3 regions of the Streptomyces cinnabarinus genome follow, and region 2 is predicted to be linked to each of the others. Evidence: riboswitches for the same ligand, from Rfam matches in the RefSeq annotation. Region 2 holds a riboswitch; each other region holds the start of a gene.
What was found. Region 2 has a riboswitch for cobalamin ahead of metE (5-methyltetrahydropteroyltriglutamate--homocysteine S-methyltransferase). Riboswitches for the same ligand answer to the same signal wherever they lie in the genome.
Positions count from the first base shown of each region.

Region 1: it holds a riboswitch for cobalamin, as region 2 does, so the genes downstream of both, STRCI_RS27075 (ribonucleoside-diphosphate reductase subunit alpha) here and metE (5-methyltetrahydropteroyltriglutamate--homocysteine S-methyltransferase) in region 2, are expected to answer to the same signal.
Region 3: it holds a riboswitch for cobalamin, as region 2 does, so the genes downstream of both, STRCI_RS09870 (cobalamin biosynthesis protein) here and metE (5-methyltetrahydropteroyltriglutamate--homocysteine S-methyltransferase) in region 2, are expected to answer to the same signal.

Region 1 covers NZ_CP114413.1:5,959,692-5,965,131, reverse strand. Annotated here, with positions in the region: gene STRCI_RS27095 (carbon starvation CstA family protein) at 1-896, shown strand, start outside; gene STRCI_RS27090 (YbdD/YjiX family protein) at 871-1,068, shown strand; gene STRCI_RS27085 (DUF3311 domain-containing protein) at 1,179-1,445, shown strand; gene mctP (monocarboxylate uptake permease MctP) at 1,442-3,037, shown strand; cobalamin riboswitch at 3,143-3,281, shown strand; gene STRCI_RS27075 (ribonucleoside-diphosphate reductase subunit alpha) at 3,402-5,440, shown strand, end outside.
Region 2 covers NZ_CP114413.1:8,506,204-8,511,643, forward strand. Annotated here, with positions in the region: gene STRCI_RS38445 (aldo/keto reductase) at 1-150, shown strand, start outside; gene STRCI_RS38450 (LLM class flavin-dependent oxidoreductase) at 180-1,043, shown strand; gene metE (5-methyltetrahydropteroyltriglutamate--homocysteine S-methyltransferase) at 1,058-3,373, opposite strand; cobalamin riboswitch at 3,527-3,749, opposite strand; gene STRCI_RS38460 (3-hydroxybutyryl-CoA dehydrogenase) at 3,752-4,612, opposite strand; gene aceB (malate synthase A) at 4,609-5,440, opposite strand, start outside.
Region 3 covers NZ_CP114413.1:2,189,721-2,195,160, reverse strand. Annotated here, with positions in the region: gene cobN (cobaltochelatase subunit CobN) at 1-1,327, opposite strand, end outside; gene STRCI_RS09875 (cobyric acid synthase) at 1,324-2,835, opposite strand; gene STRCI_RS09870 (cobalamin biosynthesis protein) at 2,832-3,773, opposite strand; cobalamin riboswitch at 3,875-4,014, opposite strand; gene STRCI_RS09865 (CU044_2847 family protein) at 4,202-4,558, shown strand; gene STRCI_RS09860 (serine protease) at 4,539-5,440, shown strand, end outside.

The sequences.
Region 1 (5,440 bases), 2.5 Mb from region 2:
GGAGTTGGGGCTACCAGATCTCCCCCGAGGACCTCGCCCAGGCGGCGAAGAACGTGGAGGAGGCGTCCCTGCTCTCGCGCACCGGCGGGGCGCCCACCCTCGCCGTCGGCATCTCGGACATCTTCTCCCAGATCACCGGGGACAGTCTGCGGGCCTTCTGGTATCACTTCGCGATCATGTTCGAGGCGCTGTTCATCCTGACCGCGCTGGACGCCGGTACCCGGGTGGGCCGGTTCATGCTCCAGGACATGCTCGGCAACGTCTACCGGCCGTTCAAGCAGATCAGCTGGAAGCCGGGCCTGGTCATCTGCAGCGCCATCGTGTGCGGGCTGTGGGGCTACTTCCTGTGGGTGGGCGTCCATGAGCCCCTCGGCGGGATCAACCAGCTCTTCCCGATCTTCGGTATCTCCAACCAGCTGCTGGCCGCCGTCGCCCTCGCGGTCTGCACCACCCTGCTGGTGAAGTCCGGGCGCCTCAAGTGGGCCTGGATCACCGGGATCCCGCTCGCCTGGGACGCCACGGTCACCCTGACCGCGAGCTACCAGAAGGTGTTCTCCAGCGACCCCAGGGTCGGCTTCTTCAAGCAGCGCCAGGTGTTCCAGGACGCCATCGACGAGGGCAAGATCCTGCCGCCCGCGAAGACCATGGACGACATGCACACCGTGGTCACCAACTCCACGGTGGACGGCGTCCTCACCGCGGCCCTCGCCCTCCTGATCATCGTGGTCATCCTGGACGCGACCCGCGTCTGCGTCCGGCACCTCCGCCGCCCCGCCCTGTCCTCGCTGAGCGAGGCGCCCTACGTCGAGTCGAAACTCGTCGCCCCGGCCGGACTGTTCCCGACCCCCGAGGAGAAGGAGGAGCAGCGCGATGCGGTCACTCCGGCGGGCACTTAGGGCGATGCGCTGGTACGTCCGCGAATTGACCGACGAATCGGCCTACGACCGCTACACCGCCCACCTTCGCAGGGACCACCCGGCGGCACCCGTGCCGACCCGGCGTGACTTCGAGCGGATGCGGACGGACCGACAGGAGTCGGACCCCCGCCAGGGGTTCCGCTGCTGCTGAAGCGATCTTCCGGGGCCGATATGTGGACGAGGGGTTCCGTTTCTGCGACACCGTGACCTAGATTGCCTGCGCGTTACACCAGGTGATCAGTGAGGGGACGGTGCCGTCTGATGTCGCAAGGTCCTAAAGTGAGCAGAGAGCCGGTGGTGACGCCTGTGCGCGTCATCATCGCCCTCTGTCTGTTCGCGCCCTTCGTGGCGATGCTGTGGGTGGGTTCGTATGCGAAGGCCGACCCGGCCTTCATCGGCATCCCGTTCTTCTACTGGTACCAGATGGCGTGGGTGCTGATCTCGACCGTGCTGACGATGGTCGCGTACCAGCTGTGGCAGCGTGACCAGCGCGCCCGCGCCGCCGCGAAGGGCGGTGCGGCCGAATGAACGACGGCGTGAACGGCGTGGCACTCGCCGTCTTCATCTTCTTCTTCCTGGCCGTCACGGTCATGGGCTTCCTGGCCGCCCGCTGGCGCAAGGCCGAGAACGAGCACAGCCTCGACGAATGGGGCCTGGGCGGACGGTCGTTCGGCACCTGGGTCACCTGGTTCCTGCTCGGCGGTGACCTGTACACGGCCTACACCTTCGTGGCCGTCCCGGCGGCGATCTACGCGGCCGGCGCGGCGGGCTTCTTCGCGGTGCCGTACACGATCCTCGTCTACCCGCTGATCTTCACCTTCCTGCCCCGGCTGTGGTCGGTGTCCCACAAGCACGGGTACGTGACGACCTCCGACTTCGTGCGCGGCCGGTTCGGCTCCAAGGGCCTGTCGCTGGCGGTCGCGGTGACCGGCATCCTCGCGACCATGCCGTACATCGCGCTCCAACTCGTCGGCATCCAGGCGGTGCTGGACGTGATGGGCGTCGGTGGCGGGGAGAACACCAACTGGTTCATCAAGGACCTCCCGCTGCTGATCGCGTTCGGTGTGCTGGCGGCGTACACCTACTCGTCCGGCCTCCGGGCCCCCGCGCTGATCGCCTTCGTCAAGGACACGCTGATCTACCTGGTGATCGCGGTGGCGATCATCTACATCCCGATCAAGCTGGGCGGGTTCGACGAGATCTTCGCCGGCGCGGGCGAGAAGTTCACCACCACCGGCGTGGGCGGCCTGGTGCCGCCGGAGGCCGGCCAGTGGACGTACGCCACGCTGGCGTTGGGCTCGGCGCTCGCGCTGTTCATGTACCCGCACTCCATCACGGCGACGCTGTCGTCGAAGAGCCGTGACGTGATCCGCCGCAACACCACGATCCTGCCGCTGTACTCGCTGATGCTCGGTCTGCTCGCGCTGCTCGGCTTCATGGCGATCGCGGCCGGAGTGAAGGTGGAGAACGGCCAGTTGGCGATCCCGCAGCTGTTCGAGAACATGTTCCCGGACTGGTTCGCGGGCGTGGCCTTCGCGGCGATCGGCATCGGCGCCCTGGTGCCGGCGGCGATCATGTCGATCGCGGCGGCGAACCTCTTCACCCGCAACATCTACAAGGACTTCATCAGGCCGGACGCGACTCCGGCGCAGGAGACCAAGGTCTCCAAGCTGGTGTCCCTGCTGGTGAAGGTGGGCGCGCTGGCCTTCGTCCTGACCATGGACAAGACGGTCGCCATCAACTTCCAGCTCCTGGGCGGCATCTGGATCCTGCAGACCTTCCCGGCGCTGGTGGGCGGCCTGTTCACCCGCTGGTTCCACCGCTGGGCCCTGCTGGCCGGCTGGGCGGTCGGCATGATCTACGGCACGGTGGCGGCGTACGGTGTGGCCTCCCCGACCCAGAAGCACTTCGGCGGCTCCTCCAAGGAGATCCCCGGCATCGGCGAGATCGGCTACATCGGGCTGACGGCCTTCGTCCTGAACCTCGTGGTGACGGTGGTCCTGACCTTCGTTCTGCGCGCCGCGAAGGCCCCGGACGGCGTCGACGAGACCAGCCCCGAGGACTACACGGCGGACGCGGGCGACCCCGGCGTACAGAAGGATCTGACGCCGGTCCACTGAGGCACAGGCAGGGAAGCGGGCCGCCGAAGAGCAACACCAACGGCGGCCCGCTTTCATGCAATTACACCCAGCGACACAACATCTGGGGGTGGCGAAGCAGGCGAGCACAAGATGTATGCTCATGCTCGCTGCCGCCGCAGGGGAATCCGGTGTGAATCCGGAACTGTCCCGCAACGGTGTACTTATGCGTGTTCGCGCACGTATGGGAGTCAGTCCGAGGACCTGCCGACAGCGCACCCGGCCGTTCGGCCGTGGTGCCCGACGTCCGGGCCTCGTGGAATGGGCCGGTGGACGCGACGCCCCGTGCGCTCGTGAGCTGCCCCCTGCCCGCAAGGCCCCGTGCCGAGCGAGGGAGAGCCCCCACGTGACCATCGCGCCAGCCGACCCGGTTTCCGCCGCCCCGGTGGAGACCGACGGTCCCGGTACCGCGCTGCTGCGGACCCTGACCGAGCTGACCGCCGACCTCCCCGACGCCGACCCCGGCCGGGTCGCCGCCGCCGCGCTGCGCGGCCGGTCCGCCCACGCGGACGAGGCGGAGTTGCGCGAGCTGGCCACCGAGGCCGCCGCCGGGCTCATCTCCGAGGACCCCGCCTACAGCAGGCTGGCCGCCCGGCTGCTGACGATCTCCATCGCCGCCGAGGCCGCCTCGCAGGGCGTCGTCTCCTTCACCGAGTCCGTCGCGGTCGGGCACCGGGAGGGGCTCATCGCCGACCGGACCGCCGAGTTCGTGCGGATCCACGGCGAGCGCCTCGACGCCCTCGTCGACTCCGGCGCCGACGACCGCTTCGGGTACTTCGGGCTGCGCACCCTGCACAGCCGGTACCTGCTGCGGCACCCCATCACGCGCCGGGTCGTGGAGACCCCGCAGCACTTCATGCTCCGCGTCGCCGCCGGTCTCGCCGAGGACGACACCACTCGGGCACTGGACGAAGTCGCCGCGCTCTACGGGCTCATGAGCCGCCTCGACTACCTCCCCTCCTCGCCCACGCTCTTCAACTCCGGCACCCGGCACCCCCAGATGTCGTCCTGCTACCTCCTCGACTCCCCGAACGACGAGCTGGACTCCATCTACGACCGCTACCACCAGGTCGCCCGGCTCTCCAAGCACGCCGGCGGCATCGGTCTTTCCTACTCCCGGATCCGCTCCCGGGGTTCACTGATCCGCGGCACCAACGGGCACTCCAACGGCATCGTCCCGTTCCTCAAGACGCTCGACGCCTCCGTCGCCGCCGTGAACCAGGGCGGACGCCGCAAGGGCGCGGCCGCGGTCTACCTGGAGACCTGGCACTCCGACATCGAGGAGTTCCTGGAGCTGCGGGACAACACCGGTGAGGACGCCCGCCGGACGCACAACCTGAACCTCGCGCACTGGATCCCGGACGAGTTCATGCGCCGGGTGAACGAGGACGCCCAGTGGTCGCTGTTCTCCCCCGCCGACGTGCCCGAGCTGGTCGACCTGTGGGGCGAGGAGTTCGACGCCGCGTATCGCAGGGCCGAGGCCGCGGGGCTCGCCCGCAGGACCATCGCCGCCCGTGATCTGTACGGCCGGATGATGCGCACCCTGGCGCAGACCGGCAACGGCTGGATGACCTTCAAGGACGCCGCCAACCGCACCGCCAACCAGACGGCCCTGCCGGGCCATGTCGTCCACTCCTCCAACCTCTGCACGGAGATCCTGGAGGTCACCGACGACGGGGAGACGGCGGTCTGCAACCTGGGGTCGGTGAACCTGGGGGCGTTCGTCGACACGGCGACCGGCGACATCGACTGGGAGCGGCTCGACGCCACCGTCCGTACCGCCGTCACCTTCCTCGACCGGGTCGTCGACATCAACTTCTACCCGACCGAGCAGGCGGGCCGTTCCAACGCCAAGTGGCGGCCGGTGGGCCTGGGCGCGATGGGCCTCCAGGACGTCCTCTTCCAGCTGCGGCTGCCGTTCGACTCCGCCGAGGCCAAGGCGCTCTCCACCCGGATCGCCGAGCGCATCATGCTCGCCGCCTACGAGGCCTCCGCCGACCTCGCCGAGCGCAACGGCCCGCTCCCGGCCTGGGAGAAGACCCGTACCGCGCGGGGCGTGCTGCACCCCGACCACTACGACGCCGAACTCACCTGGCCGGAGCGGTGGGCGGCGCTGCGCGGCCGTATCGCCGGGACCGGGATGCGCAACTCGCTGCTGCTCGCGATCGCGCCGACGGCCACCATCGCCTCCATCGCGGGCGTCTACGAGTGCATCGAGCCGCAGGTGTCCAACCTGTTCAAGCGCGAGACGCTGTCGGGTGAGTTCCTCCAGGTCAACTCCTACCTGGTGAAGGACCTCAAGGAGCTGGGCGTCTGGGACGCCCGCACCCGTGAGGCGCTGCGCGAGGCGAACGGCTCGGTGCAGGACTTCGTGTGGATCCCGGA
Region 2 (5,440 bases):
TCCCAGCTCGCCGCCGCCGACACGGTGCTCCCCGCCGATGTGCTCGACGCGATCGACACCGTCGTCGCCCCCGGCCTCGACCTCGCCCCCGAGGAGAAGCACGACACCCCGCCCGCCCTGCTCGACCCGGCCCTGCGACGCCGACGCTGAAGCCGCGACCCGGAAGGAGCGACGCCACCATGTCACTCAGCTTCGGCATCATGACCGCCCCCTCGCAGGTCGACTACGCCGACGTCCTGCGCGTCTGGCGCGAGGCCGACACCGTCCCCGAGATCGAGCACGCCTGGCTCTTCGACCACCTCATGCCGATCTTCGGCGACCCCGCCGGACCCACCTACGAGGGCTGGACCCTGCTCTCCGCCCTCGCCGCCCACACCCGGCGGCTGCGCGTCGGCGTCATGGTCACCAGCAACCGCTTCCGGCCCCCGGCCCTGCTGGCCAAGATCGCCACCACCGTCGACATCGTCTCCGGCGGACGGCTGGACTTCGGCATCGGCGTCGGCTCCCGCCCCGGCCACCCGCTGGCCCGGCGCGAGTACGACGCCCACGGTCTGCCCTTCCACGACACCGCGCACGCCGTCGCCGACCTGGCGGAAGCCTGCACGGTGATCCGGCGACTGTGGACCGAGGACGAGCCGTTCGACTTCCACGGCACCCACCACCGGCTCACCGGCGCCTTCGGCAGCCCCAGACCCGTCCAGCGCCCCCACCCGCCCGTCCTCATCGGCGGACGCTCCGCCGCGACACTGCGCGTGGTCGCCGAGCACGCCGACATCTGGAACATCCCGGGCGGCGACATCGACGACGTCATCCGCCGCGGCGCCCTGCTGGACCGCTACTGCGCGGACATCGGCCGCGACCCCGACACCCTCACCCGCTCGATCCACCTGCCCGTCTCCTACGACCGCCCCGGCGACACCCGGGCGGCGATCCGCGAGGCGATCGACGCCGGCTTCCGGCACCTCGTGCTCGGCCTGCCGGCGCCGTACCCCGCGGACGTCGCCCGCTGGACGGCCGACGAGCTGATCGGCCCGGCGGCCTAGGCCGGCCGTTCGGATCAGCCCGCCGCCGACACCTCCCCGCGCACCACCCGGGCCGCGGCGACCAGGCTCTCCAGGGCGGCGCGGGTCTCCGGCCAACCCCGGGTCTTCAGACCGCAGTCGGGATTGACCCACAGCCGCTCGGCGGGGATCGCCCGCAACCCGGTCCGCAGCAGGTCCGCCACCTCCCTCACGTCCGGAACCCGCGGCGAGTGGATGTCGTACACCCCGGGCCCGGCCTCGCGCGGATAGCCGTGCGCGGCCAGTTCACGGGCCACCTGCATATGGGAACGGGCCGCCTCCAGGCTGATGACATCGGCGTCGAGATCGTCGATGGCCCGCACGATGTCACCGAACTCGGCGTAGCACATGTGCGTGTGGATCTGGGTGTCCGGCCGGACCCCGCCGGTGCTGAGCCGGAACGCCTCGGTCGCCCACGCCAGGTACTCCGCATGGTCGGCGGACCGCAACGGCAGTGTCTCGCGCAGCGCGGGCTCGTCCACCTGGATCACCGAACTGCCCGCCGCCTCCAGGTCGTTCACCTCCTCGCGCAGGGCGAGGGCGACCTGCCGGGCGGTCTCGGCGAGCGGCTGGTCGTCCCGGACGAAGGACCAGGCGAGCATGGTGACGGGACCGGTGAGCATCCCCTTGACCGGACGGGAGGTGAGCGATTGGGCGTACGTCGTCCAGCGCACCGTCATCGGTTCGGGCCGGGAGATGTCACCGGCCAGGATGGGCGGGCGGACGCAGCGGGTGCCGTAGGACTGCACCCAGCCGTGCTGTGTGGCGAGATACCCGGTGAGGCGCTCGGCGAAGTACTGCACCATGTCGTTGCGTTCGGGCTCGCCGTGCACCAGAACGTCGAGACCGGCCTTCTCCTGGAAGGAGATCACCTCCTGGATCTCGGCCCGGACGCGGTCCTCGTACCCGGCCGCGTCGATCCGGCCCGCCCGCAAGTCGGCCCGAGCGGTGCGCAGTTCGCCGGTCTGCGGGAAGGAGCCGATGGTGGTCGTCGGCAGCAGCGGCAGGCCGAGCAGGGCGCGCTGCGCGGCCGAGCGTTCCGTGTACGGCTGGGAACGGCGCGTGTCCGACTCGGTGACCGCGGCCGCGCGGGCGCGCACGGCCGGGTCGTGGGTGATGGGGGAGCGGGCGCGGGAGGCCAGGTCGGCCCGGTTGGCGGCGAGTTCGGCGGCGATGGCGTCGGTGCCGCGGGTCAGGCCCTTGGCGAGGGTGACGATCTCGGCGGTCTTCTGCCGGGCGAAGGCGAGCCAGCGCAGGATCTGCGGTTCGATGTCCCGCTCGGCCGCCGTGTCGAGGGGGACGTGCAGCAGTGAGCAGGAGGCGGCCACGTCGACGCGGTCGGCGAGTCCGAGCAGCGTGCCGAGGGTCGTGAGGGACTTCGCCAGGTCGTTGACCCACACATTGCGGCCGTCGACGACTCCGGCGACCAGCCGCTTTCCGGGCAGTCCGCCGACCCGGGCGAGCTCTTCGAGGCTGCCGGTGCCGGTGAAGTCCAGGGCCAGTCCGTCGACCGGGGATTTGGCCAGTACCGGCAGGGCCTCGCCGAGCCGGCCGAAGTAGGAGGCGACGAGCAGCTTCGGCCGGTCGGTGAGCGCGCCGAGGCCCTGGTAGGCGCGGGCGGCGGCGCCGAGTTCGGCCGGCGTGCGGTCCTGTACCAGGGCGGGCTCATCGAGTTGCACCCATGCGGCGCCCGCCGCGCGCAGATCGGCGAGGAGTTCGGCGTACACCGGCAGCAGCCGGTCCAGCAGGGTGAGCGGGGCGAAGCCGGGGGCCGTCCCGGGCGCGGGCTTGGCGAGGAGCAGGTAGGTGACGGGGCCGACGAGGACCGGCCGGGGCGTGAGCCCCAGCGCGAGCGCCTCGCGCACCTCGCCGACCTGCTTGGCGGAGTCGGCGGTGAACACCGTGTCCGGGCCCAACTCGGGCACCAGATAGTGATAGTTGGTGTCGAACCACTTGGTCATCTCCAGCGGGGCGACGTCCTGCGTCCCGCGCGCCATGGCGAAGTACCCGTCGAGCGGGTCGGCGTCCATGGCGGCCCGGTGGCGGCCGGGGATCGCGCCCAGCATGACGGTGGCGTCCAGGACATGGTCGTAGAACGAGAAGTCACCGGTGGGGACTTCGCCGATCCCGGCCTCGGCCAGTCGCCGCCAGGTGGCGCGGCGCAGCTCGGCGCCGGTGGCGTGGAGGGCGTGGGCGGAGACGCGGCCCTTCCAGTAGCCCTCGACGGCCTTCTTGAGTTCCCGGTTCGGGCCCTGCCGGGGATAGCCGTACACAGTGGCCGTCGCGGCGGCGGCTGTGGGTTCGGTGGTCACGGAGATCTCCTTCGCGAGATGAATCCCTGAGATCCCGGGGACGGGACGAGAGCGCGAAGGGGTGACAAACCCGGCGGGCGCGCTCGGTGCCGCTCCGCCTGGTGTGTACGCCGACCCGCCCTCGAGGTCACCGGGATGTCCGTGCACGAGGGGTCCGGGCACGGGCAGTTGGCAGGTCTTCGGACTCGCGGGCACGTCCTCCTGGCGGAGCACTCCTACTGGCCGTCGCTTCCCGGGCCCGGTACATCGGGCCCAGTGCGTATGACGGCGGTCGTTCCCACTCACCGCTGCGGGGCAGTCCCGGATTCCCACCGGGTTCCCTCTTACGACGCTCCCGTCCGGCTGACGGGGCGAACCAGCTGCGACGCCAACTCTAGTTCAGTACACGTGGAATCCCCGCCCGGTTTTGCGCCCCAGCAGCCCGGCCTCGACCATCCGCCGCAGCAGCGGGGGAGTGGCGTGCAGGGGCTCCTTGAACTCCTCGTACAGCGCCTCGGCGATCGCGGCCACGGTGTCGAGACCGATCAGGTCCGCCAGCTTCAGCGGGCCCATGGGGTGGGCGCAGCCCAGTTCCATCGCGGTGTCGATGTCGGTGGCGGTGGCGAAGCCGGACTCCGCCATCCGGATCCCGGCGAGCAGGTACGGGATGAGCAGCGCGTTGACCACGAAGCCCGCCCGGTCCCGGGAGTGGACGACGGTCTTGCCCAGGGTGCCGGTGACGAAGTCCCGTACGACGGCGACCGTCCCCGGAGCCGTGTGCAGGGTGGACACCACCTCGACCAGCGGCAGCACCGGCACCGGGTTGAAGAAGTGCAGGCCCACCACCCGGTCCGCGCGGCTGGTGGCCATGCCGAGCCGCATCACCGGGAGGGAGGAGGTGTTGGTCGCCAGGACGGCCGCCGGATCCTGGACGATCTTGTCCAGTGCGGCGAACACCTCCGCTTTGGCACCGGGGTTCTCGATGACGGCCTCGACGACGAGCTGCCGGTCGGCCAGGTCCTCCAGCGTTCCGCTGAAGGTCAGGCGGGCGAGGGCGTCCTGGGCGGCGGCCGGGTCCAGCTTGCCGCGGCGCACGGCACGCTCCAGGGAGGCGGCCACCCGCTCCCGGGCGGCGCCGGCGGCGATCGCGTCGGCCTCGCAGACCACCGTGTCGAGTCCGGCCCGTGCGCACACCTCGGCGATGCCCGCGCCCATCTGTCCACCGCCGACCACTCCGATGCGCCGGATACCGCTGCTCATGAGCGTGCCTCCGCGTGGCGCACCAGATGGCGGGTGTAGGCCTCCGGGGTGAAGAAGGGCGGCAACTCGCCGCTCAGCGCGTTCCGTTGGAAGAGCGCACGGATCTCGTCGACGGGCGCCGACGCGTCCTCCGCCCGCAGCGCCGCCACTTCGGAGTCGAGCAGCTCCAGCACCGTCACCCGGTCGATCACCCGGTGCCGCAGCCACTGCCAGATCTGCACCCGGGCGATCTCCGCGGTCGCCGCGTCCTCCATCAGCCCGTACAGCGCGACCGCCCCCTTGCCCCGCAGCCACGCGGCGAAGTAGCGCACCGAGACGGCGATGTTGGCGCGCACGCCGTCGGGCGTCGGCGGGCCGCTGATCCGACGCACCGAGAGCAGATCCGCCGCCCGCACGTCCACGTCGTCGCGCGTCCGGTCGATCTGGTGGGGCCGTTCGCCGAGCACGCCGTCGAAGACCTCACGGCAGACGGGGACGAGCCCCGGGTGAGCCACCCAGGAGCCGTCGAAGCCGTCCTCCGCCTCCCGCTCCTTGTCCAGCCGGACCGTGGCGAGCGCCGCCGTACGCGCCTCGGGGTCCGCCCCGGGCACCTGGGCGGCCATGCCGCCGATGGCGTGCGCGCCCCGCCTGTGGCAGGTGCGCACCAGCAGTTCGGTGTACGCCCGCAGGAACGGGGCGGTCATGGTCACCCTCGCCCGGTCCGGAAGGAGGAAGTCGGAGCGATGTCCGAACGTCTTGATCAGGCTGAACAGGTAGTCCCAGCGGCCCGCGTTGAGCCCGGCGCCGTGCTCACGCAGCTCGTGGAGGATCTCCTCCATCTCGAAGGCG
Region 3 (5,440 bases), 6.3 Mb from region 2:
CGTACAGCGAACCCGGCGGCTCGCCCCACGCCTCCAGCATGGCGTCGCGCAGCTCCTCGTCGAGCTTGTCGAACCACGCCCGATAGTCGGCGAGCGGCACCCGCGCGGGCGCGGCGGCGAGCTGGTCCTCCGTCAGCCACTCGACGTCGTGGCCACCGGCCTCGATGAGCCGGTGGATCAACTCGTCGCCCCCGGAGGGGTATTCGGTGAGCGAATAACCGGCGTCCCGGAGCGCGTCCAGCACCCGCACCGCCGACGCGGGCGTGTCCAGACCGACCGCGTTGCCGACGCGTGAGTGCTTCGTCGGGTAGGCGGTGAAGACCAGCGCCAGCTTCTTCTCGGCGTTCGGCTTGTGCTTCAACCGCGCGTGCCGTACGGCGATCCCGGCGACCCGTGCGGCTCGCTCCGGGTCGGCGACGTACACCGGCACCTCGTCCGGTCCCTGCTCCTTGAAGGAGAACGGCACGGTGATCAGACGGCCGTCGAACTCCGGGATCGCGACCTGCATCGCCGCGTCCATGGGGGAGAGGGCGGCGTCGGACTCGTCCCAGGTCTTGCGCGAGGAGGTCAGGCAGAGCCCTTGCAGCACCGGGATGTCGAGGTCGGCGAGGGCTCCGATGTCCCACGCCTCCTCGTCACCGCCCGCCGAGGCCTGCGAGGCATGCGTGCCGCCCGCGGCCAGCACCGTGGCGACGAGCGCGTCGGCCCTGCCGAGGATCTCGTACAGCTCCGGGTCCGCGCCGCGCAGCGAACCGCAGTACACGGGAAGGGCGTTGGCGCCCCGTGCCTCGACCGCGTCGCACAGGGTGGCCACGAAGGCGGTGTTGCCGCTCAGCTGATGGGCCCGGTAGAAGAGCACGCCGACCGTCGGGCGGCCCTCGATGAAGGGACGCTCACCATGGACGCCGTACTCCGGCATCTGCTGCGGCTCGACGAAGCCCTCGCCCGTGAGCAGCACGGTGTCGGAGAGGAACCGGGCGAGCTCGGTGAGGTTGGCGGGCCCGCCCTCGACGAGGTACCGCAGCGCCTCGGCGACGACACCGGCGGGCACCGACGACTCGGCCATCAACTCCGCGTCCGGCACGGACTCCCCGCCCAGCAGCACGGTCGGGATCCCGGACGCCTTCAGCGCGGCGAGCCCGTCCTCCCAGGCCCGCTTGCCGCCGAGCAGCCGTACGACGGCGATGTCCGCGCCCTCGATCAGGCCGGGGAGCTCCTGGCCGACGTCCACGCGGGTCGGGTTGCCGATCCGGTAGGAGGCGCCGGACGCGGCCCTGGCCGCCAGCAGATCCGTGTCGGCGGTGGACAACAACAACACTGTGCTCATGCGGGCGCTCCCGGTGGAATGAAAGGCAGTCCTTGTGGCGCGCCCGACTCGATGAGCCGCCAGAGCGCGTCGGTGTCCGCGTGCTGTTCGATCAGATCGCCGAGCCGGTCGAGCTGCTCCTCGCGCAGCGCGGCGAAGGAGGTGTCGGCGGCCGGCACGAAACGACGGCCCGCGGCGGCCGCCACCTCGCGCAGGAAGGCGCGCCGGAAGCCGTCCGACTCCAGCGAGCCGTGCCAGTGGGTGCCCCAGGTCTGACCGACCCGGCAGCCGTCCAAGAAGGTTTCCCCGCCCGTGACTTCGGCGACCCCGTGGTGGATCTCGTACCCCTCGACCGGCTCGCCGAGGGCTTCACCCACCGGCCGGGTGAGGGTCTTCTCGCGCGCGAACCGCACCCGTACGGGCAGCAGTCCGAGCCCGTCGACCGCGCCCCTGCGGCTCTCCACGTCGTCCTCGATGTGCTCGCCGAGGATCTGGAAGCCACCGCAGATGCCGAGCACGGGCCGCTGTTCGGCGGCCCGGCGCGCGATGGCCTCCGCGAGGCCCCGTTCCCGCAGCCACTCCAGCGCCTTCACGGTCCCGCGGGTGCCCGGGATCACCACGAGGTCGGCGTCGGCCAGTTCCTCCGGCCGGTCCACGAACCGCACGACGACGCCCGGTTCGGCGGCGAGCGCGTCCACATCGGTGAAGTTGGACATCAGCGGGATCGCGCAGACGGCGACCCGCAGCACGTCCGCGCCGACCGGCGGCGCGACCACGGACTCGCGGACCGTGCCGCGCAGCGACACCCGCAGCCCGTCCTCCTCGTCGATGCCGAGCCCGTGCCGGAAGGGCAGGACGCCGTAGGTGTGCCGTCCGGTGAGCCCGTGCAGCATGTCCAGGCCCGGCTCCAGCAGCGAGACGTCGCCGCGGAACTTGTTGACGAGGAACCCGGCGACGAGCTTCTGGTCCTCGGGCGAGAGCAGTGCCACCGTCCCGAAGAAGGAGGCGAAGACGCCCCCGCGGTCGATGTCACCGACCACCACCACCGGCAGCCCGGCATTCCGGGCGATCCCCATGTTGACGATGTCGGTCCGCCGCAGATTGATCTCGGCCGGACTGCCCGCCCCCTCGCAGATCACCGCGTCATACGTGCCCCGCAACTCCGCGAGACAGTCCAGCACCGTGCCGAGCAGCCGCTGCTGCCGCCCGCCGTGATAGCCGCGCGCGCTCATCTCGCCGACCGGCTTGCCCATGAGCACGACCTGGCTGCTCTGGTCCCCGCCAGGCTTGAGCAGCACGGGGTTCATCAGCGCGGTCGGTTCGACCCGGCAGGCCTGCGCCTGCATGGCCTGCGCCCGCCCGATCTCGGCGCCCTCGCGCGTGACGAACGAATTGAGGGACATGTTCTGTGCCTTGAACGGCGCGACCTTGACCCCCTGCCGCACCAGCCACCGGCAGATCCCGGCGGTGACGACACTCTTCCCGGCGTCGGAGGTGGTCCCGGCGACCAGCAGCCCCCCGCCGGTCATGACCGCGCTCCCTTCACCAGACCGCGCGCGACGGCACTCACGCCGAGCGCCAGCCAACCGACCCGCCGAGACAGCCGTACGGCCCGCTCGATGTCCCCGACGTCCACCGCACGCCCCTCCCCGTTCAGCACCGGCCGGTGCTCGATGCGTCCGCCGTACGACAAGGTCCCGCCGAGCCGCACCCCGAGCGCCCCCGCGAACGACGCCTCCACGGGCCCGGCGTTGGGGCTCGGGTGCTTCACCGCGTCGGCGCGCCAGGCGCGTACCGCACCCTGGGCGTTCCCCCCGGCGGCGGCGGCGAGTACGGCGGTCAGCCGCGCCCCCGGCCAGCCGGCGACGTCGTCGAGCCGGGCCGAGGCCCACCCGTACCGCCGATAGCGGGGCGACTTGTGACCGACCATGGCATCGAGCGTGTTCACGGCCCGGAACCCGAGCAGCCCCGGAACCCCGCCCAAGGCCCCCCAGACCAGCGCCCCCACCACCGCGTCGGAGGTGTTCTCGGCGACGGACTCCACGACCGCCCGCGCGATCCCGTCGGCGTCCAGCGCCTGCGGATCCCGCCCGCACAGATGCGGCAGCCGCGCCCGAGCCGCCCCGACGTCCCCCGCCTCCAGGGCCCGCCCGATCACCCGGGCCTCCCGGGCCAGCGAAGTCCCCCCGACCACCGCCCAGGTGGCGACGCCGGTCAGCGCGATGGAGGCGGCGGGGGACCGGCGTACCGCACGAGAGGCGAGCGCCCCCATGGCGACGGCGCCACCGGCGCACACACCGGCGTGCAGCGCGCCCCGGCCCCGGTCGTCACGCCACAACTGACGTTCCACGGCGCCCGCGGCCCGCCCGAACACGGCGACCGGATGCCCACGGCGCGGATCGCCGAGGAGCAGGTCACCCAGGAGGCCGGCGGCGGCGCCGTACGCGAAGACGCGATCGGCCCGCATCGGCTCAGCCGATCGCGGAGTCAGTTACGGGTCTGGTGCTGGATGTCGATCGGCAGGCGAGCATCGCGATATGTCCTCACTCAGGGTGTCCACGCCCTGGTACGACGAGACCGGTGGCGAGAGTTCCTGGCTCCCGGGGGTTCCTACCCCGGTGACAGTGGCGGGACCGCGCCGGACTCGCACCGGCTTCCTCTTCTGCCGCCGTAATTGGCTCCGGAAGTCCACCACGGCCCCGGAAGGGCCGTCAACTTGCCGTTGACCTGCGAGGGGAGAGTGTGCTGAGGCCCACATCGGGTCCGGCGGGGCGGGTTTGGCTCGCGGGGTCACCCACACGAGGTGACTACCCGGGAGCGCCTTGCGACTGCGGTCCGTGACGAACTGGAATACCGGGGACCGATCGAGCGCAGCCGAGGTGGAGGGCCGGGTCCATGGCGTACGTGGGCGAAATGGTGCTGGACGACGGGCAGGTCGTCCTGCTGGAGGTGACGGGCGAGGGGCCCGCCGGAGTGCAGCGCGTGTCGCGCGGCGGCGCGGTCGCCGGGGCGGCCGAGACCCTCCAGCAGGCGCTCGCCCGGGTGCGCCCCGCGCTGGGCGCGGTCCTGGAGGGCGCCCGGGAACTGCCCAGACCGCCCGAATCGGTCACGGTCGAGTTCGGCATCACGCTGAGCGCGGAGGCGGGGGTCGTGGTGGCCAGGGGCTCCACCGAGGCGCACTTCACAGTGACCATGAACTGGGCGAACGAACCGGCGCTTCCCGGGCAGCGCGATGCCGACGCCCGCACCTGACGACGAACTCGCGCGCGGTATCGCCCGGTTCTGGAGCCACGACGGCCAGGTAACCGGCAGCGGCTTCCTCATCGCCGAGGACACCCTGTGCACCTGCGCCCACGTGGTGGCGAACGCGCTGGGCGTCCCCGACACGGACCCGCTCCCGCCGACGGGCGCGGTGACGGTCGACTTCCCCCTCCTCAACCCGCCGTCCGCCCGCCTGCCCGCGACGGTCACGCACTGGCGCCCGGTGGCCGGGGACGGCGGCGGCGACATCGCCCTGCTGCGGCTGTCGGCCGCCCCCGGCACCACCCCCGTCCGCCTCGCGGGCGGCACGGCGGTCTGGGACCACCCCTTCCGCGTCCTCGGCTTCCCCCTCCGCACCGACGACCACGGCGTGTGGGTGGACGGCCGGTTGCGGGCGCCGGTGGGCAAGGGCTGGACGTCGATGGAACCGCGCGGCCGGACCATCGGCCGCGGCTTCAGCGGCGGCCCGGTCTGGGACACGGCGCAGGGCGGCGTCGTCGGCATGACGGTGGCGGCGGACACGGGAACGGGCGCGAGCACGGCGTACCTCATCCCGGCCGCCCACCTCCTGGGCCTGGAACCGGGCCTGTGCTCCTCCCCCTTCCGGGGCCTGGAACCTTTCCGCGAACAGGACGCGACTCTCTTCTTCGCCCGCCGGGCGGACAGCGAACGCATCGCGGAGGCACTGCGCGAACACCCCTTCGTCCCGGTGGCGGGAGCATCGGGAGTGGGCAAGTCGTCGCTGGTACGAGCGGGAGTGCTCCCGTTGCTGCGCGCGGCGGGCCACACGGTGACGGACTTCGCGGGCCAGCCGGACACGGACCCGGTCCGGACCCTGGCGGAGGCGCTGGGCGCACAGTTCCCGCCGGTACG